2 regions of the Pseudoalteromonas sp. SG43-1 genome follow, and region 1 is predicted to be linked to the other one. Evidence: riboswitches for the same ligand, from Rfam matches in the RefSeq annotation. Region 1 holds a riboswitch; the other holds the start of a gene.
What was found. A riboswitch is a leader RNA that binds a small molecule or an ion and turns the genes downstream of it on or off. The one in region 1 is predicted to bind cobalamin.
Positions count from the first base shown of each region.

Region 2: it holds a riboswitch for cobalamin, as region 1 does, so the genes downstream of both, H5159_RS08265 (TonB-dependent receptor domain-containing protein) here and H5159_RS09185 (ABC transporter ATP-binding protein) in region 1, are expected to answer to the same signal.

Region 1 is NZ_JACJFD010000010.1:23,094-33,713, reverse strand. Features, by position in the region: gene ung (uracil-DNA glycosylase) at 12-674, opposite strand; gene H5159_RS09205 (cobalamin-binding protein) at 671-1,531, opposite strand; gene cobO (cob(I)yrinic acid a,c-diamide adenosyltransferase) at 1,531-2,130, opposite strand; gene H5159_RS09195 (cobyric acid synthase) at 2,123-3,607, opposite strand; gene H5159_RS09190 (iron ABC transporter permease) at 3,612-4,616, opposite strand; gene H5159_RS09185 (ABC transporter ATP-binding protein) at 4,618-5,430, opposite strand; cobalamin riboswitch at 5,676-5,810, opposite strand; gene H5159_RS09180 (porin) at 5,872-6,804, opposite strand; gene H5159_RS09175 (LysR family transcriptional regulator) at 6,971-7,843, opposite strand; gene H5159_RS09170 (DUF413 domain-containing protein) at 7,935-8,309, shown strand; gene H5159_RS09165 (response regulator) at 8,396-9,631, shown strand; gene rarD (EamA family transporter RarD) at 9,648-10,565, opposite strand; gene H5159_RS09155 (thioesterase family protein) at 10,617-10,620, opposite strand, start outside.
Region 2 is NZ_JACJFD010000008.1:86,523-97,142, reverse strand. Features, by position in the region: gene coaD (pantetheine-phosphate adenylyltransferase) at 1-311, opposite strand, end outside; gene H5159_RS08295 (TetR/AcrR family transcriptional regulator) at 510-1,163, shown strand; gene thiI (tRNA uracil 4-sulfurtransferase ThiI) at 1,261-2,718, shown strand; gene H5159_RS08285 (ketopantoate reductase family protein) at 2,744-3,646, opposite strand; gene H5159_RS08280 (VanZ family protein) at 3,639-3,992, opposite strand; gene H5159_RS08275 (YajQ family cyclic di-GMP-binding protein) at 4,145-4,627, shown strand; gene H5159_RS08270 (transporter substrate-binding domain-containing protein) at 4,816-5,610, shown strand; cobalamin riboswitch at 5,665-5,849, shown strand; gene H5159_RS08265 (TonB-dependent receptor domain-containing protein) at 5,886-7,712, shown strand; gene msrA (peptide-methionine (S)-S-oxide reductase MsrA) at 7,790-8,326, opposite strand; gene H5159_RS08255 (efflux RND transporter permease subunit) at 8,412-10,620, opposite strand, start outside.

The DNA.
Region 1 (10,620 bases):
GCCCAGGTTATTTACACCTGCCAGTTAATCTGTTTTTCATCTTGGGCTAGTAATAGCTCATTCGTTTTTGAAAAATGCTGACAGCCAAAAAAGCCTCTATGCGCCGAAAGCGGCGATGGGTGTGGCCCTTTTAAAATATGATGGCGAGCGCTATCTATGCCTTTACCTTTTTTTTGTGCATGTGCACCCCATAAAATAAATACCACACCTTCGCAGTGTTTATTAATATGCGCTATTACATTATCGGTAAATTGCTCCCATCCTAAATGCTTATGAGAATGCGCTTGCCCTTGCTCAACGGTCAATACTGTATTGAGTAGAAATACACCCTGATCTGCCCAACTTTGCAGGTAACCATGCTCAGGAGTAATAAACCCGCTAATATCGGTAGCTAACTCTTTATACATATTTTTAAGCGACGGCGGCAGCTTTTTTACATCAGGCAATACCGAAAAACACAAGCCATGCGCTTGCCCTTCTCCGTGGTATGGGTCTTGTCCTAAAATTACAACGCGGATGTCATTTAGCGCTGTGGCATCAAAAGCGCTAAATACTTGAGGTTCAGGCGGATAAACAGCAACACCTTCATTGCGGCGATTAGCCACAGTCTCTAACGTTTCCTGCATGTAAGATTGCTGTAATTCACTTTCTAAAAATGTAGCCCAATCGCTCATTGTGTACTCTTAATCTGTTTACGTGATGCGTCTATTTTATCACACATATCCGCGAGTCCATCTAGCATGCGCGGGGTAAAACGATGTAATAAATCGGCATTTACGCTAATAAATTGATCATTTTTAACTGCTGGTACTTCTGGCCACTTTTGCCAATTAACAATCGGCTGTGGTGTTTTTGATTTTTCATCAGGGATAATAATAACTTGTGGCTTAGTAACAATGACATTTTCGATACTAATTTGCGGGTAATCTGTAACGCTCTGTGCAAATACATTACTTACATGGCATGTTTCAATCAGTTGGCTTATCCACGTATTTTTACTTACTGTCATCATCGGCTCAGCCCATAACTGATAAAATCCGGTAATATTTTTTTTATCTTGCTGGCTTTTAATAATCGCGTTTAGTTTTTGTGTAAATGCATTTGCCGCTTGCTGGCTTTGCTCAATATTCCCTGTAAATTCACCAAAAGTAAGTAACTCGTCGGCTACACCCGCGATTGTGACGGGGTTACTCAAATACACTTTTATACCTAAACGCTCTATTTGGGCTAAATCTTCGCTTTGATTTCCGCTTTTCCACGCAATAACTAAGTCGGGTTTAAGTGCCAATACTTTTTCAAGCGAGATGCCGTAATAACCCCCTATGCGCTCAATACTTTGGGCTTCACTTGGGTAGTCGGCGTAATCAACCGTGCCCACAATATTATCGCCCGCCCCTATGGCAAATAGGTTTTCGACAATGTGCGGTGCAAGCGCGATTATTCGCAGTTTTTTAGAATCATTAGCCAGCTCTGCAAGTGTACTACCCGATACACTAAAAAGCAGCAGCCCAATAAAAAACGCTTTAAACATTAGTAATCAAACCCTTCAAGCGCTTTTATGCCTGAGTCGAATGCATGTTTTACATTACGCACTTCGCTTACCGTGTCGGCAAGGTCAGTTAAAGTGCGGTGTGCTGCACGCCCTGTAATAATAACTGACTGCATTGGTGGACGGTTATTAAGGGCTGTTACTACCTCATCTAAATCAACATAGCCGTATGTCACCATATACGTAAGCTCATCGAGTAATACTAAATCAATACTGCTATCAGCAAGCATGCGTTTTGACTCTTGCCATGTTGCTTGGGCGGCTGCAGTATCGGCTTCTTTATTTTGTGTATCCCAGGTAAAACCGGTGTTCATTACAACAAACTCAACACCTGCACTTTGTAATAAATTACGCTCGCCACATTCCCACGTACCTTTAATATATTGGCAAACGGCTGCTTTTTTACCATGTCCAACGCAGCGTGCTACAACGCCAAAGCCTGAGGTTGATTTACCTTTACCATTACCGGTAATTACCTGAAAAATACCTTTTACATCTTGTGCGGCGGCAACACGTGCATCCACTTGTTCTTTTACTTTTTGTTGGCGCTGCTTATGCTTATCGTTGTTTTGTTCAGTCATTATTGTGCCCTTCATAAATCGAGATAATTTGCTGTATGTTTAAATGCGTTTCGCACATGGTTGCTAATCGTTCTAACTGCTGCTCGCGGTGAGCGGCAATACTAATTGGGTTAATTGAGGCGCTTGGTTTTACCCATTTTAAAATTTGCGATGTAGCATCGGCTTCATCAAATAAGCCATGTAAATAAGTGCCCGCAATGGCGTTATCATCGCTAATAAAGCCATCAAACGTAAAGCCATGTGGGTGGCTTTCATCAAAGGTTAAAAATGGCTTATTAAGCGCTGCACCTTGGCTAATCCCTGCATGTATTTCGTAACCACTACAGGGTGTTGATTGGTTATTTAAAAGCAGTGTAGCGGTTATTTTAGTTAATACTTTTTGTGTTGTTAGCGTGGTTTCAAAATCGCACAGAGCAAGCCCATTTACTTGCTTTAATGATGACTCAATACCCTCGGGATCGTTAAGCGTATTGCCCAGCATTTGCATGCCGCCACAAATGCCAAGTACTTTACCACCATAGCGTAAGTGGCGTTTAATTTGAGTCTCCCAGCCTTCATTTTTCAAAAAGGTTAAATCGCCCAGCACGTTTTTACTGCCTGGAAGAATTATCAGATCAACGTCTGGGATCGTTTGCGTATGGCGCACGTAATTTATATTAATGTTTGGGTGCAAACGCAGTGCGTCAAAATCGGTGTGGTTACTAATGTGGGGTACAAGCAGCACTGCAATATTAATTGTGGCGTTAGTTACGTTATTATCAATTGCGACGGCGTCTTCAGCATCAAGCGCAAGGTCGTGTAAATAAGGTAATACGCCAAGTACGGGTTTGTTTGTGTATTCTTCAAGCCAATCAAGCCCGCCTTGCAGCAAACCTATATCGCCTCTAAAGCGGTTTATAACAAAACCCTTTACGCGCGCTTGTTCTGACTCGCTTAACAACGCAAGCGTACCTACCAAGTGTGCAAATACGCCGCCTTCATCAATATCAGCAATTATAATTACTGGGCAATCTACCTCTTCGGCGTAGCCCATATTAGCAATATCGTTTTCACGCAGGTTTATTTCAGCAGGGCTACCTGCCCCTTCAACGAGGAGTAAATCAAAGCGTTTAGCTAAGCGGTTATGTGAAGTAATTACTGCATCCATCGCCACTTTTTTATAGTCGTGATATTTGCCCGCTTCCATATTACTAATGGCTCTTCCGTGAATAATCACTTGTGCGCCAGTATCGCTATTAGGTTTAAGTAATATAGGGTTAAAGTCTATTTCTGGCTCTACTTTAGCTGCTATTGCTTGCAAAGCTTGCGCACGACCAATTTCGCCGCCATCTTTTGTTACTGCGCTATTAAGTGCCATATTTTGTGGTTTAAAAGGCGCAACCTTTACCCCACGCTTAGCAAACACCCTGCAAAGGGCAGCAACTAAAGTGCTTTTACCAGCATCTGATGTAGTGCCTTGCACCATTAAGGTTTTCATGGAATTACACCCTTCGCTTTCTAAAAAACAATAAACTCAAAAAGAACACGCTACCAATAGCTGCAGTAATAACACCTACGGGCAGTTCTTGGTTTTTCAGCAATGAGCGCGAAAGTACATCAACCCACACCATAAATGTACCGCCCACCAAGCTGGTTACCAGTAAGCCAGCGATGGTGCCTTGGGATATAAAAAAGCGCACAATATGCGGCACCATTAATCCTACAAACCCAATACCACCACACATAGCCACCAGCACAGCGGTAATTAATGAGCTTAAAACCAGCATAAGTATTCTAAAGCGCTGAACCCTCACACCTAATGTAATTGCGCTTTCATCGCCCAGTAACATAGCATTTAGCTGCCTTCTAAAGCTCAGCATTACAAACGTACACAATGTAATTACCAATAAAGGCAACCAAAGCGTAGCCCACTGCGCACGCGAAAAGCTGCCCAGTGTCCAAAATAAAATAGCGGCTACCGCCTGAGGGTCGCTCCAATAAAGCAGCAAGCTGGTAAATGCACTAAATAAAAACGACAGAGCAACACCAGCTAATAACATTGATTCTACCTGTGCACTTTGCTGCCTACCTGCAATAAGTATTAATAAACTCATAGCGAGTAAGCTACCTAATAACGCTGCTGCCGATAACATAAAACCAGCGCTAATACCTGCTAATGCCATAAGTAACACCACGCCAAATGAGGCACCCGACGATATACCAAATAAGTAAGGATCGGCTAAAGGGTTACGCGTTACCGTTTGTAAAATAAGCCCCGCAATTGCTAAGCCAGAGCCGGCTAAAAAGGCGAGTAATGTGCGTGGCATTCTTAGTTCAAAAATAATACGCGAATTAAAAGACGCATCATTTGAGAGTAAAAAGCTATTAAATACATCTTGAAGTGAGGTCTCTGCTGCGCCAAAACTAAGTGCTGCAAATAAGCTAAATAAAGCAGCTGCAGCACTGATAAATAGCGCAAGTGATTGGCGAGTATTAACTGCGCTCATATTATTCGTAACCATAAAAGTAAGTGATATGAGGGATGCTATTTCCCGACTCCGATATTTGCGGGTGGTTATTTACTTGAGCGCAGACACCAAAAACGTCGCCTAGCATGTTTTCGGTTAATACCTCACTTGGCGTGCCTGTATGTGTAATTTCACCATTTTTAATAATCACTAGTTCATCGCACATTGCAGAAGCTAAGTTTAAATCGTGAAACGATGCAAACACCGTTACACCCAACGATTTAGCAAGCTCCATTACCTGTATTTGGTATTTAACATCTAAATGGCTAGTTGGTTCGTCCATTATTAACAACTGAGGTTGCTGAACTATGGCGCGGGCTATCAAGGCACGTTGCTTTTCACCACCCGAAAGTGACTCAAAGCTTTGATCGATATGATCTGCCAACCCTACAGTGTTGATAGCTTGGGTAATTTTTTGTTTATCAATGTTAGTTACTGAGCTAAATAGCGATTTATGAGGCGTTAGCCCAAGTGCAATAACATCAAATACGCTTAAGTTAAATTGCGACGGGGTTTCTTGTAAAACAACCGCTACTTTTTTTGCGTACTCATCGCTTTTTAGCTGCCAAATATCGGTGTTGTTAAACTCTACAACGCCATCACTGGGTTTATTAAAACGATATAAACAACGCAATAAGCTCGATTTACCTGCGCCATTAGGTCCAATTAAACCAACAAATTTACCTGTGGTTATTTTAAGGTTTATTTTTTTGAGGATCGTTTTATTGCCAATACCCCACGATACGTTTTTAACGTTTAGTAATGGTATATTTAATGGCGTTTGAGTGTGCAATAGTCAGTCCTAGACGGGATTAAACTCACTAAAATGCGATAAAAATACTAATGCACTACAAGAAAAAATGAGTAAACCCGCTCGTTAAAAGAATTTATACCAATTGCACTAAATTAGTGATTTATTATAGCGACAAAGAAATAGCTTAATAACAAAGCGGAAATTATGACATATACTTGTTCTATATGAATAATTTTTAACGAAGTTAGTAAGTTATTTAATTCGCTAGAAAGATCATGTTTTTAATAAAATTGGTATTATACCATTTGTATCTGACTTAAAGCTTTGCGCTAATTACAGTTGCGGGAACAGTCGAGGACTCGCACCTCATTCCAAATGAAGCTCTATTATGGGCGGCTAAGTAAATAATTTAAAGCAAAAAAAACCGCACTCAAAAGAGCGCGGTTAAAAAGGGAGTGTTTTAACTAATTTAGCGAATAGTTAAAACTTGTATTCCATACCTAAGCCTACGTAGTCTTGGTCAACGTTGTTGTCCATGTCGAAGCTTGAGTAAAAGCCAAATACTTTAATGTTTTTATTTAATTTGTGATCAAGACCAACTGATATTGCTGACTTATCGTCGCTGTCGTCAAAGTCCATGTCTTGGTATTGTACTTTAAATGTGTTGTTACCCATGCTGTAAGCTGCATTTAATAGATAACCATCCGCTTCTGCGCTGCCGTCAACTTTTTCTTGTGTTTGGTACATTGCACCTAACTTAAAGTTTTCAACTTTACCTTGGATTGACGCGCGTACTACATCGTAGCCATTTACTTCACTATCGGCTGCGATAGAGGCATATACTGCGCTCTTTTTAAGTGCCACGTCACCGTAAGTAACCGCCATTGAGTAACCGTTATCAGCGTCTACATCATCTTCAGCTACAAAAGTAGCAAGTACTTTAAAACCTTCGTATGAGTTTGATGAATAACTAACAGTATTCCCTAAACGGTTTTCACCTTTAAATACATTTTTAATATCGCCTTCAAGGTCGTTAAACAAGTCTAACTTACCTTGAGATTGTTTAAGCGCAGTATCGTTACGACCAATAACCACTTGGCCAAACGCACCTTTTAAACCAACGTATTGGTTACGCGCAGAAATATTGTCGTCGTTATCGCCTTTTGAATCAGCATCAGACACATCAACTTGAAACTCAAACTTATATACCGCTTCTAAACTATCATTTATTTTTTCAGAACCTTTAACACCAAGACGAGATGCATTACTTTTTATCTCAGTAAAAGATCCTTCGCCGTCATCAGATGATTGCACTGTTACATTCGCTTTACCGTAAATGTCTACATCGGCAAGTGCATTAAAAGATAAACCACTTAATAGTGCTAAGCATAAGCTCGATTTTACAAATTTCATGTTATTTCCTTGGATAATCACAAAAGACTAATTTTTAAAACTGCTGCATTTTGTCACCGCTAAATGACAGTAATATTACAATGGAAATATTAATGTCTTTTTTTATTAATAAAAATGCATTAAATTTGAAATCAAAATAACATGAAAGCCTAATAAACGGCCGAACTTACTTACTTTTCTTTAATGACAAGCTTGGGGTCATTTGCGATAGTAAATTAACTAAGGTTTCTATTAACTCTTTTTGCTCGTTGTCTCTGTGATACGCTATAAACACGTCTCGCGAGGTATTTTCTACATCTTTAACATGAAACAGTTCACCTTTTTCTAAATGCCCTTCTACCAATACTTGAGGTATAAATGCACTGCCGCCACATTGCAGTATTAAATCAAGTGCAATACGTCCTGTGCTGGTTCTAAAATAAGGCGGTGTTTTACCGGTAAACTGACGCGCATGCCAAAGTGAGAAAGTAGTTCCCCAATCAACATATACATACTGATTATCAAAAAAGTTTTCGTTCGTTGCAGTGTCGTATCCGCTTACGGGAATGATTGGCAACTCACAGATTCGCTCTACCACTAGCTCGTCTACTTTTGGTGGATCAAACAATATTGCCAAATCAAGCGTGCGTTCTAATAACAGCCGAGTGCTTTCTTGTTGTGCTTTAACTTCTGCGACTAATGACACGCCCGGCATCGCTGATACAATATTTGTTATACCAAACTGTAAAAAAGCATCCCAAATATTGGGCGTTCCTGCTAAGCTAATTTGCTTATGCATATTATCGGCAAGCGCAACATCCACTTTGGCGCGTTGCATGCCCGTAATAATCATTTGTGCATGGGGTAATAAACGCTCGCCAGGTGCTGTAAGTTGAATGTTATTACGCTGGCGAATAAACAAATTAACACCAAGTCCTTGCTCTAATTGGCGAATTCTAAAGCTCACTGCAGACTGCGTAATATAAAGGTTTTCGGCCGCTTTACCAAAGTGACGCGTACGCACTACCTCAACAAATGTTTTTAATAAATCGATATCCAATTTTTTATCCTCACGATAAAAATAATTTGTTTAATAAATTGCCAAACTTGCATCATACTCCAGCTAATTACTAAGGTATGAGGATAAAGCTATGAGCAATAACATTTCATTACTACGCCAAGCATTTGTTAGCCAACGTCAATTTTATGATGATCAAAACTTTCCACGAGGCTTTAGCCGCAGCGGAAACTTCACCTTATTAGAAGCCAGCATACTTGAACAACACGGAGTTGTTTTAAAAGGCTTATACAGTAAAACAATTGAGCCGCAAAACGAACACCAAGAACAGTTTGTAGCAGTCGTAACTGGCTCACAAGAACCTACCAACCCAATCGAACGAGCTTGGGTAAAATACTTAAAACTAACGACCTGCAAAACTAAGTTTCATACTTTATTTGGCCGTTCAAAAATGTCGAGCCCGGCGCCGATTAGCCAAGAGTATTATTCAGAAGCGGATAATCTGTAAGTATTTAAGTTATTTGCTTTTTTGCGTTTTAACAGTTACAACTTGTATAAGCAAATATTTTTGCAAAATATATATAGGGTTGTTCCGTGACGCGAAAAATACTAATAGTTGAAGATACACCTGCCATGGCGCGAGTGCAAAAGCACATCGCGCTTAAGGCTGGTTATGAAGTTGATATAGCTGAGTCATTAGCGCAAACAAAAGAGCTTATAAGTAAAAATAGCTATTTTTGCGCTGTAGTTGACTTCATATTACCTGATGCCCCATTAGGTGAGGCAATACCTTGTACTATTAATGCAGACATTCCAACTATTGTAATGACGGGCAATATTGATAAAAAAACTCGCGACACTGTAGAAAAATACCCAATCATCGATTACATCATTAAAGAAAATAAACAAGCTTATCAGTACCTCGAAAAACAGTTACAGCGCCTGCCTCGCAACGAAAATGTAAAAGTACTCGTTGTTGACGACTCTAAATCGACCCGACGATACATTTGTAGTTTATTAGTGCGCCATAAGTATCAAATTATTGAAGCACAAGACGGACAAGAAGCGTTAAACCTGCTTGAAGCTTCACCTGATATTTCAGTTATTATTACTGATAATGAAATGCCCAATATGAATGGCGATGAACTATGTAGCGAGATTCGCCGCTTATACAGCAATGATGAAAAAGCTATTATTGGTATTTCGGGTTCTGACTCTGTAGGGCTTTCTAGTTTATTTTTAAAAAATGGCGCAAACGATTATTTGCACAAACCTTTTAATAGCGAAGAGTTTTACTGCAGGCTTAGTCAAAACGTCGATATGTTAGACCTTATAGCCACCATAAGGCGACAAGCCAACACGGATTATTTAACTAATTTACCAAATCGTCGTTACTTTTTTGAAGAAGCTGAAAAATCATTAAAGCAAATAAAACATACTAAAGGTGACGGTGCTTTAGCTATGCTTGATATTGATCACTTTAAATCAATTAACGATACATACGGACACGATGTTGGCGACGAAGTATTAAAAGGGCTCTCTATTTGCTTCAGTAAATACTTTAAAAAGCACTTAGTAGCGCGCTTAGGTGGTGAAGAGTTTGCAGTTTATTTTATAGATGCAGATAAACAAGAAGCCCTTAAACGCCTTGAAGGCTTTAGGTATTTTATAGAAATGAATAGCCAAGAGTTTAGTAAAGCTAAAATAAAATTCACCATTTCTATTGGCTTTGCAAACGGGCCTGTTTATCAAATTGATGAACTTTTAAAACAGGCCGACTTAAAGCTTTACGACGCTAAAGAATCTGGTCGTAATAAAGTAGTTAGTTAACCATTTTATTAGTTAATTATACTTCTGCGGCTGTAATAGCCGCTTTTTTACGTTTGCGTGATTGATGGTAAGAGTCCCAACTAAAAATAGCCAGTGCACTCCAAATACATGCAAATGTTACTACACGCTCTGCATCAAACACTTCACCATAAAACACCACAGCTAGTATAAACATTAAGCTTGGCCCAATGTATTGAAAAAAGCCAAGTGTAGTATATTGCAAACGCTTAGCTGCACCGGTAAAACACAGCAGGGGTAATGTAGTTACAATACCTGCACTAATCAGTAGTACATTAGTATGCCAATCATTAGCTGGCAGGCTTGATGTTGCTGTAGGCACCATTAACCACCAATAAATAAGTGCGACAGGCAGTAATATAAGTGCTTCGAGTAAAATGCCAGGCAAGGCTTCAACCGGTAACTTTTTACGTAATAAACCATAAAGTGCAAATGATATAGCCAGTGAAAAGGCAACTACCGGAAACGAGCCAAAACTAATTAGCTGCAGCACTACACCGCTAAAGGCAAGGGCTACTGCTACGCCTTGGAACTTACGCAGGCGTTCGCCTAAAAAAAGCATACCCAGTAATACATTTAAAAGAGGATTTATGTAATAGCCCAAGCTTGCATCAAGCATGTGGTTATTATTTATAGCCCATATAAATAAACCCCAATTAAACCCAAGCAGTGCAGAGGTGATAACAAGCATAAGCAAAAGCTTAGGTTGAACGATAATGCGTTTAATTTTACCCCAATACCGTAAAACACTTACTACCAATACTAAAAACACAACCGACCAAATAACCCGATGCATTAAAATTTCAAAAGCAGAAACATGCTGAATCAACTTAAAGTATATTGGCGCAAGGCCCCACATTAAAAAAGCAAGACAAGCAAAAATAGCACCTTTACGCTGCTCAGTATCAATCGACATAATACACACTTAGTGATTTAAAAGGCCGCTAGTTTACTTGCCATACGCGTTTTAT
Region 2 (10,620 bases), on a different contig from region 1:
TTAGCTAATTGAAATTCATAGTCAAAATCAGATACAGCCCTAATACCACGAATAAGCACATTAGCATTGTGATCGCGCGCAAGGTCAGCCAATAAGCCAGAAAAACCAATGACCTTAACATTATCTAAGTGACTTAAAATAGAGTTTGCAAGTTCAACACGTTCTTCAAGGTTAAAACAGGGTTTTTTACTTGGGTTGTTCGCAACCGCAACTAATACGGTATCAAACATTTTAGCTGCACGTTGAATAAGATCTGTATGACCATTAGTTAGTGGATCAAAGGTGCCCGGGTAAATTGCAATAACTTTCATAATGTTCACTATTTATGATTTTAGCGCTAGTTTAACAGTGTTTATGCCACAAAGCAGCCTAGCTAATAACGCATATAAACACTTACTTTCTTTGAACAGGTCAGTCCAAGGTTTGAGTGTTTTAATGATTCATATTTGTTTATACTGTTTACCTCTTTTGAGTGTAATGTAGCCTATAGATAATTTGAGTATTAGCATATGAATACCAAGGATAAAATAATACACACCAGTATTTTGTTGTTTAACGAAAATGGTGAGCGTGCAATAACGACAAATCATATTGCATCAAACTTAGGGATGAGCCCGGGTAATCTTTATTATCATTTTAAAAATAAAGAAGACATTATCCGTCATATTTTTGCGCTGTATCGCGATCATTTAAATACTCACTTTAAACCTATTAATAAAGATGATGATGCATTTAATCATTTAACGGCTTATTTAGATTCGTTATTTGAATTGATGTGGCGTTACCATTTTTTTTACGACAATCTTGGCGATATACTCGCCAGAGACACTGAGCTAAAACAAGCTTACATTGATTTTCAGTTAGAGTTATTAGAGCAAGTTCGTAAAATTATTCTAGGTCTTCGCGATAGTGAAATGATTGCTATTGATGAGCAAGATGTCATTGATTTAGCCCATACACTAAAGTTAACTGTTAGCTTTTGGACGCCTTATATTAAGGCTCGTAGGCCAAGCGGTACCCTTGCTGAGCAAGATATATATCACGGTATTTTAAAAGTACTTACATTATTTAGAGCGTACAGTACCGATAAAAGTATTAATAAAATGAACCTATTACGCGAAAAATACACCGAATTAGCGCAACAAGCCCCAACTGTTGTTTAGCCGTTGCCCTTTGGTTGTTTCCTAGACGCTGGATTTTTTGCTATAATCGCGCGCCAAATGCCTGGGAGCGCGAATTCCCGCAGTCTAAGAGTGAACTATGCTTAAATTTATCGTCAAACTACATCCTGAAATAGCCATCAAAAGCCGTTCGGTCCGTAAACGCTTTACTAAAGTGTTAGAAAATAACATTAAAATTGTATTGCGACGTCTTGACGAAAAAGTACAAGTAAGAAATAACTGGGATAATATTTCAGTTGTTACAAAGCTTGAAGATGCACAAGTTCGCCTTGATTTTATCGACAGCCTTAAACGCATACCTGGTATCGTTCAGTTTATTGAAGTAACTGAAACGCAATTTGAAACTCTTGATGACATCTATCAAAAAACAATAGCGTTAGTGGGTCACACAATTGTGGGTAAAACCTTTTGTGTGCGTGCTAAGCGTATAGGCCAGCACGACTTTACCTCGACTGATTTAGAGCGTTATGTTGGTGGTGGGCTAAATCAACATATTGAAGGCGCAAGCGTAAAGCTTAGCCGTCCAGAAGTAACAATACGCTTAGAAGTAAAAGACGATAAAGCTTACATTGTTTCGCAAACGCATTTTGGTATGGCGGGCTTTCCACTACCAACGCAAGAAGACGTGCTTTCGCTTATGTCGGGTGGTTTTGACTCTGGCGTAGCAAGTTACCAAATGATTCGTAAAGGCGCACGTACGCACTTTTTATTCTTTAATTTAGGTGGCGCAGCGCACGAGATTGGTGTTAAGCAAGCGAGCTATTTTTTATGGAAAAAATACAGCTCAACACATAAAGTGAAATTTATAACAGTTGATTTTGAACCTGTTGTTGCTGAAATTCTAGAAAATGTTGAAAACAGCCAAATGGGTGTTGTGCTTAAACGTATGATGATGCGAGCAGGAAGTGTAGTGGCTGAAAAGTTGAACATTCAGGCGCTTGTCACTGGTGAAAGTATTGGCCAAGTATCTAGTCAAACATTAGCGAACTTAAGTGTGATTGACCGTGTTACTGAAACGCTTATTTTACGCCCGCTAATTCAAAATGATAAACAAGAAATTATTAATCTTGCTCGCCAAATTGGTACTGCTGAAATGGCTGAAACGATGCCTGAATATTGTGGTGTTATTTCTAAAAAGCCGACAGTTAAAGCCAAAATTGAAGTAATAGAAGCTGAAGAAGAAAAGTTCGATTTTGATGTGCTAGATACCGTAGTAAATAACGCGCGCATAATGGATGTACGCGATATTGACGTAGAGGCAAAGCAAGAGCTAAAAGAGGCTGAGTCGGTTGCTGATTTACCTGCAGGCTCTGTAGTTATTGATATTCGCTCACCTGAAGAAGAAGAAGCTGCACCGCTTGCAATCGATGGTGTTGAGGTGGTGCATTTACCGTTCTTCCGTTTGGCTACTAAGTTTGGTGATTTACCAAAAGACACTGACTACTATTTATATTGTGACAGAGGCGTAATGAGCCAACTACAGGCACTTATGCTGCACGAACAGGGCTTCGAAACTGTAAAAGTTTATCGCCCGTAAAGTTAAAAACTTATATAAGCGTGGTTTATACCACGCTTTTTTTTGCCTGAATTTTGACTAGCAACTCATCGTTGAAAGGCGTTGGAATACTGTGAAGTTTACCTTGTTGGCTAATATAGCCACATATAGCTGATATTTCGGTTTCTCTATTGTGAGCTATATCTTGCTGCATTGATGAGTAATTATTTGCGGTTAATTCCATTATTTTATAAGCGGTATTGAGAGCTTTAATTAATGGAATATTAAGCCCTTGAGCCTTTGCAATATTACACGCTTCAGTGAGTGCATTAAAAATTATTGTATTGTACTTAGGTGCACGTAATTCACCATTTTTTACATTACTTAAAGCGCTTAATGGGTTAATGGCAATATTGACGAGTAGCTTTTCAAAACGAAGCTGCTGAATGTTATTAGTAAACTTTAGGTTGGGTATTACTTTAAAAATATCAGCTATTGGCGCACTATTTTGAAGTGCAAGCTCATTACAGCCACCAATAACGCTTTGTCCTTCACCTGTGTGTTGCACAATATATTGGTTTGATTTAAAGCCCGCTATGCTTGTCGTTAAAAAGTAGAGTGCTTGATGAGTGTTTAGCTGGTTATTTATCTCATCAACGTTGCCCATTCCATTATGCGAAAGTACAACAGAGCAATGTGTCGGTAAAAATGGCTTTATTTGAGAAAACGCATCAAGCACTTGAAAAGCTTTAACGGTAAATAAAATTACATCAAATTCAGTTGCTTTATCTAGCTGATTTAATGAAATAAATTTAGCGTCAATTTTTTTTGATGCACCCTTAGCTCTGCTGTAAAAGCGGGTGTTTGTTGGGTTTTTACGAGTTAAAACACTGACATTATGCGATGCGCTCAAAAAGTGGCTCAGCAATAAGCCAATAGCGCCATCGCCAACGATTAAAATATTAGCCATGTGGGTTCTTTTTTCGAGGTGTAAAAATTACTCTAAGTAAAAAGTAGCTTGCAGCACCTGCAAAATCAGCAAAAAAATCACCAAGTGATGCTTGCCTATAAGGAAGTGCGTCTTGCATTATTTCTATCGAGGCGCCATAGCCTGCTAACAAGAGTATTTGAGCATATAAAGGAAGCTTAAAAGCCTTATCCATTATTATGGCTAATATAAAAAAAATCCCAAAATGGGCGACTTTATCAACATGAGGGAATAAATTTACAACGCCACCTTTTATTTCTTTAGCAAATAAAAAGGTGAAAGCCACTATGCTGATTAAAAAAACTGCTTGATAAACACGCCTTGTCACGACAAATCCTAAAATCGCTTAAAAAAGAGGCGCAAGTATATCAAACTAATTTAGTATCGCACCTGAACAAGATGCAGAAAAATGTAAAGATTTATAATTTTAGCGTTATAATTGCCACATAAAATTAAGATTAAATAGTTAGGAGTATACTAATGCCTTCATTTGATATTGTATCTGAAGTAGAAATGAACGAAGCTAAAAATGCGGTTGATAACGCAAACCGTGAACTAGAGACTCGCTTTGATTTTAGAGGCGTTGATGCTTCTATTGAGCTAAACGATAAAACAATTAAGCTTAAAGCAGAAGCTGACTCTCAAGTTATGCAGTTGTTCGATATTTTAGCGGGAAAAATTTCAAAGCGCGGTATGGATGTAGCTAGTTTAGAACTTCAAGATATTAGCCGTGCAGGAAAAAATGTATTTCGTAACGTTGGGTTAAAGCAAGGTATCGAAAAAGACATGGCCAAAAAAGTGGTTAAAGCCATTAAAGATTCAAAAGTTAAAGTACAAGCCGCTATTCAAGGCGAAGAAGTGCGTGTGACAGGTAAAAAGCGTGACGATCTTCAAGAAGCAATGCAGGTAGTACGCAGTGCCGATTTAGGTCAGCCTTTTCAGTTTAAAAACTTTCGCGACTAATTTATAAACTGTTTTTAATAAAAGTGCTTTAATTTGTCTATATTTGCAGACAGATTAAAGCTACTTAATTTTTTACAACTTTCCCACCTTATCCTCTCGTAGTTCTGCATGTATTAATCCACTTTTTGATATTTAAGCTATTATATTTAATTGAATATAATAAAAACTTCACTCTAGAAGGTATTAAAATGAGACCCCATCAATTATTTCTGTTATTTGTTTTGCTTATATTTGCCAAGCCAAGCTTATCAAAGCCAGTTGATATTGATGTATTGGTCGAAGATGGCTACTTTCCGATTGTTATTAACGCGCAAAAAAAGCAGGGCTTTGCTCCTGAGTTTATTAATATTTTAAACGACGCACAGGAGGAATTTAACTTTATACTTATTTCTTTACCTGTAAAAAGGCTTACTTTGTCTGTTGAAAAAAATAACTTCGACGTTTTATTTTTAATGGCAATGCAATGGTTGCCAAAAAAAACGCAGAAAAATATTGAAAAAACTGAATTTTATACCATCACCAAAAACGAGCTTTATACACTCAAAGAGAATGCATCAGAGCAAACTTATTTTGACAATCTGGACAAATTAACCAAAGTTGGGGTTTTAGGGTACTCGTATCAATTTGCAGGATTTAATACAAATGCCGAATACTTGAGAGAAGAGCACCAGGTAAGCCTTACAATCGATGAATTCAATGTAGTTAAAATGCTGCTATTAAGGCGCGCTGAAGTCGGGGTTTTAAACAGTATTGCTTATCAGTATTTTAAAAAGCAGAATATCTTAAATATGGATTTACTATTTAAGAGTGACGTACCAGATGCAGTGTATGAAACACATTTTTTGATTAACTCACAATCAAATAAAATATCTAGTCGCAAAATGGATGAAATATTAAATTTACCTACTACACAAATGCAACTTCAGAAGCTACTTGATAAGTACGGTATTCCTTCAAGCTATAATAATACAGCACTGAACTGAAATAGCTTTTAGCTATATAGACGTCCATTGACATTTGTAAACAAAATGCTCACAATGACGGCATATTTTCAAGGTGCTTGCTAGCCACTTCATGTAATGATTTTTTTAGCAGGATAATCGGGAAGTTGGTGCGTTTTCATGATGACTACAAGCCCAACACTGCCCCCGCAACGGTAGAGTATTGCATGTTTTTATGTGCTTACTGAGTCCGGAGACCGGCCTTGATGCAATCTTACTTACTTAAATCTTTGCGGTGGGCAAAGGTAGGGGATCTCATGTTAAACAAAACAACTCTAGGCGTTGCAATTTCTGCTGCGCTTTCATTTTCTGTGTCTGGTGCAGAGCAATCAATTGAAAAAATAACCGTTACAGCTAATAAGTTTGAGCAATCAATTAACGACGTTTTAGTGAGTGTAAATGTTATTGAACGTGCTGAAATAGAAGCTAGTAACGTTCGCGATTTACCTACACTTTTAAGCACGCGAGTGGGTTTTCAAGTTAATCCAAACGGTGGTTTTGGTCAAAATACAGGTGTGTCACTTCGTGGTACAGGCTCTGGCGATACGTTGATTTTAATTGACGGTGTACGTACAGGCTCAGCAACACTTGGTCAAAAAGCACTAAATAATGTCCCTTTAAATAGTATTGAACGCATAGAAATTATTAAAGGCTCTCGCGCGGCTGTTTATGGCTCTGATGCACTCGCTGGTGTTATTAATATTATTACGCGTGAGTCAGATAACTTATCCCTAAGCGCTACATTTGGTTCTGACTCTTATCAAAATTATCAAGTTGCAGGTTCTGTAAAATCAGATGATATAACAACAGCATTTAACGCAGGCTTTGAAAAAACAGATAACTTTGATGTACTGCAAGGCGTAGCACCTGATGAAGATGGCTATGAAAATAAAAACCTTGGGTTTAAAGTAAACTACACCGATGCACATTACGGCGACTTTAAGTTATTAGGCCAATACAGTGAAGGTTATGCAGATTACGACAGTAGCTTTAGCCCAGTAGATAGTACGATTGAACGAGATGACTTTAAAAACTATCAACTTTCTGCAGGTTGGAGCAAAAACTACACTAACCAAACGCATAGTATTGATTTAGCGCTTTCAACAGATGATTCAGACAATACATATGTCGATTTTTCAGTTGGGCCAACAACAAGTACCTTTATAACTAAACGCACACAAATTGATTATAACGGCCAGTACCTGTTATCTAATGAACTTAACATTAGTGGTGGTATTAATTGGTACAACGATGATGTGTCGCATAGTTCGCAACCATTTGTTGAAGACAGCCGCGATGTACTTGCTGTGTTTGTAGGTGCTTACTATGATGCAGATAAAGTACTGGCTAATTTAACTGTTCGCCAAGATGATGATGAGCAATTTGGCGACGAAACAACGTATACAGCCGCTGCAGGTTATCATTTATCTGAAGATGCAACATTTCGTATAAGCCAAAGTACTGGCTTTAAAGCTCCTACATTTAACGATTTATATTATCCACTTTATGGTAACCCTGATTTACAACCTGAAAAATCAGTAAACCGTGAGTTAGGTTTGAGTGTAGATTTTGATATCGCGCAAGTTGATATTGCAATATTTAGAAACGATATAGAAGATAAGATTGATTACGATGCAAACTTTGCATTGGCTAATATCGATGAAGCACGTTACGAAGGGGTTGAATTTAGCTTATCTCAGCAGTTTTTTGGTTTTGATAGCAACCTTAACTTTGCTTACTTAAGCGCTGAAGACGAAGAAACGGGCGCAGAGTTGCGTAATGTTGCTAAACGTACTTTTAACTGGGAACTTGCAAAACAGTTTGGTGCTTTTGATGCAAGCTTAGACATGCAATACCGTAGCGACCGACAAGGTGCTGTGACGCGCTTAGGCTCTTATACACTCTGGAACCTAGCGGGTAATTATCAAGTAAATGAACATATTGAAGTTTCACTTCGTGTAGAAAACTTATTTGATAAAGAATATAACGCTGTTGATTCAAACACTGATTTTACAACGGGTGAAGTGTATTACTACAACACGCCAGAGCGTCGCTTTTTTGCAGGCGCAAGCTACCAGTTTTAACGGTATTTATTAATATTAAAAAGCCCGACTTATGTCGGGCTTTTTAATGTGTAGCTAAGTTTAACTACTAAAATTAGCTAGTCAGCTAAGAACTCTTTAAATACGGTTTCAAACTTGTGTAACTTAGGTGCTATTAAAATACTACAGTAACCCTGCTGTGGGTTTTCGTTATAGTAATCTTGATGATAATGCTCTGCTGGATAATACGTAGTGGCAGGGCTGACTTCTGTCACAATTGGCTCAGCGACATGGCTTTGCAGTTGAGCTATCATTTCGTTGGTTTGCTTAAGTTGAGCTTCATCGTGATAGTAAACCACACTTCTATATTGTGTGCCTATATCGTTACCTTGGCGATTCAATTGTGTTGCATCATGCAGTGTGAAAAACATTGCTAAGAGTGTTTCAAAGCTAACTACAGTCGCGTCAAATTCAATTTTAACAACCTCAGCGTGACCGGTTGTGCCTGAGCATACAGAATCATATGTTGGGTTATTTGTTTCACCGCCGGTGTAGCCAGAGCTTACGGTTAGTACGCCATTTACACGTCTAAATGCAGCATCTATACACCAAAAACAGCCGCCACCAAATGTTGCTACTTGCGTTGTTGAGCTCATAAGTATTCCTAAAATGTATATGGGGTTTAAAGGCGAGCATAAATTGTATGCGCCGCAACAACAAGGTTACGGCGCAATTAAGAGGCTAGATCTCTTCGAAAGGTTTTTCAGCGGCTTGTTTGTCTAATTTTTGCTGTAAAAATTCAGGTGATTGAGTGTTACGTGCAAGTGCATAATATGCAGCAGGTACAACAAAAAGAGTTAGTAGGGTCGATACAATAACCCCAGTAAACACGACTACACCTATCACCATACGGCTTTCAGCGCCCGGACCTGAAGCAAGTACTAAAGGTACCGAACTCATAACCGTAGTCAGCGAGGTCATAATAATAGGGCGCAAACGCTGAGTTGCTGCTTGCAAAATAGCTTCACTAAATTCAACGCCTTTATCGCGTAGTTGGTTAGTAAATTCTACAATCAAAATACCGTTTTTAGCACTTAGCCCTATGAGCATGACAATACCTATTTGGCTGTAAATATTTAAGGTAAGTCCTGTAGCCCAAAGTCCGAACATAGCGCCCATTAAACCAAGTGGTACGGTAAGCATGATGACGAACGGATGCATAAAGCTTTCAAACTGTGCTGCCAGTACTAAAAAGGTAACAGTGAGTGCAAGTATAAATACGTAGGTCATCGCTGATGCGCCTTCGTAATAAAGCTGCGACTCGCCTTTGTAATCTACGGCGCCATCTATATCGTTTTCTTGCGCGGCTACTTCGTTTAAAAAGTTAAGCGCTTGCTCAAGCGTATAACCGTCGGCTAAGTTGGCGCTTAATGTAATTGCGCGCATACGGTTGTATCGGTTTAAGCGCGATGCGGTTGCTTCTTCTTTTAAGCTGATAAGGCTATCAAGTGGGACTAGTTCACCGCTTCGTGATTTAAGATATATATTTGAAATGTCAGTAGGGTTAGTAAAGTCTTCTTTAGTCCCTTTTAAAATTACATCGTATTCTTCACCACGGTCAATAAAGGTTGTAACACGGCGCTGGCCAAGCATTGTTTCAAGTGTACGGCCTACATCAGATACAGAAACGCCTAAATCAGCGGCCTTGTTTTTATCTATGCTGACTAAAAACTGCGGGAAGGTTTCTTTATAATCATGATCGATTCTTACTAAACCTGGGTTTTGTTCAGCACGCTTAATTATACGGTCACGCCAATCGGCAAGTTGTGCATAATCATTACCTTGCAATACAAACTCAATAGGGCGAGATGAACCACCACCGCCAATACCACGGCGCATAATGGCAAATGCACGAACATCGGTAACTTCTTGCATTTTACCGCTTATTTCGTCCATTACTTCCCATGTTGAGCGTTTGCGTTTATCCCAATCGGCCATACCAACAATAGCAACACCGCCGCTGCCACCCCAGCCAGGTACTCGAACAAGTACGCGACTTAGCTCACCTGCTTGCGAGTAAGGCATTAAGCGTTCTTCAATTTTAGCCATATTAGCGGCATTATTTTCATAACTTGCGCCCTCAGGGCCGCTCATCATAATAAAGAACGTGCCACGGTCTTCTTTTGGCGTTAGCTCAGAGGGGACTTGTAAAAACAACGAGTAACTAACAAAGCCCGCTAATAATAGGCTCACCATTAAACCCCATTTACGGGTTATGTTGGTGGAGAGTGAATTACGGTAACTTACTTCAATTTTAGTAAACTGGCGGTCCATCCATTGGCTAAATTTATTTGGTTTGTCTGATACTTTAAGTACTTTAGAACACAAGGCTGGTGCGAGAGTCAGCGCTGTAACACTTGAGAAAAATACGGCAGCACTTACCGCCATTGCAAACTCAGTAAATAATGCCCCTATACGGCCATCCATAAACACCAATGGCACAAACACCGATATTAGTACAAGCGTGGTTGCGACAATGGCAAAACCAACTTCACGCGCACCTCTATATGCAGCTAGTAATGGCGGCTCACCCAGTTCAATACGACGGTGAATGTTTTCAAGCATTACAATGGCATCATCTACTACTAAACCAATAGCCAGTACTAATGCAAGTAAAGTTAGTAAGTTGATTGAGTAGCCCATTGCTAATAAAAACATAAAGCTACCAACAAGTGCGACCGGTACGGTAACCGCAGGAATAAGCGTTGCTCGTATATTGCCTAAAAACAAAAATATAACGAGTACGACTAAACCCATAGAGATGGCAAGTGTGCTGTAAACTTCACTAATTGATTCTTTAATAAATACAGACGAATCGTAGCTGTCTTGAATTGTGGTGCCTTCAGGTAGGTTACGTTTGATTTTTTCAAGTTCACTGCGTGCGTTATCT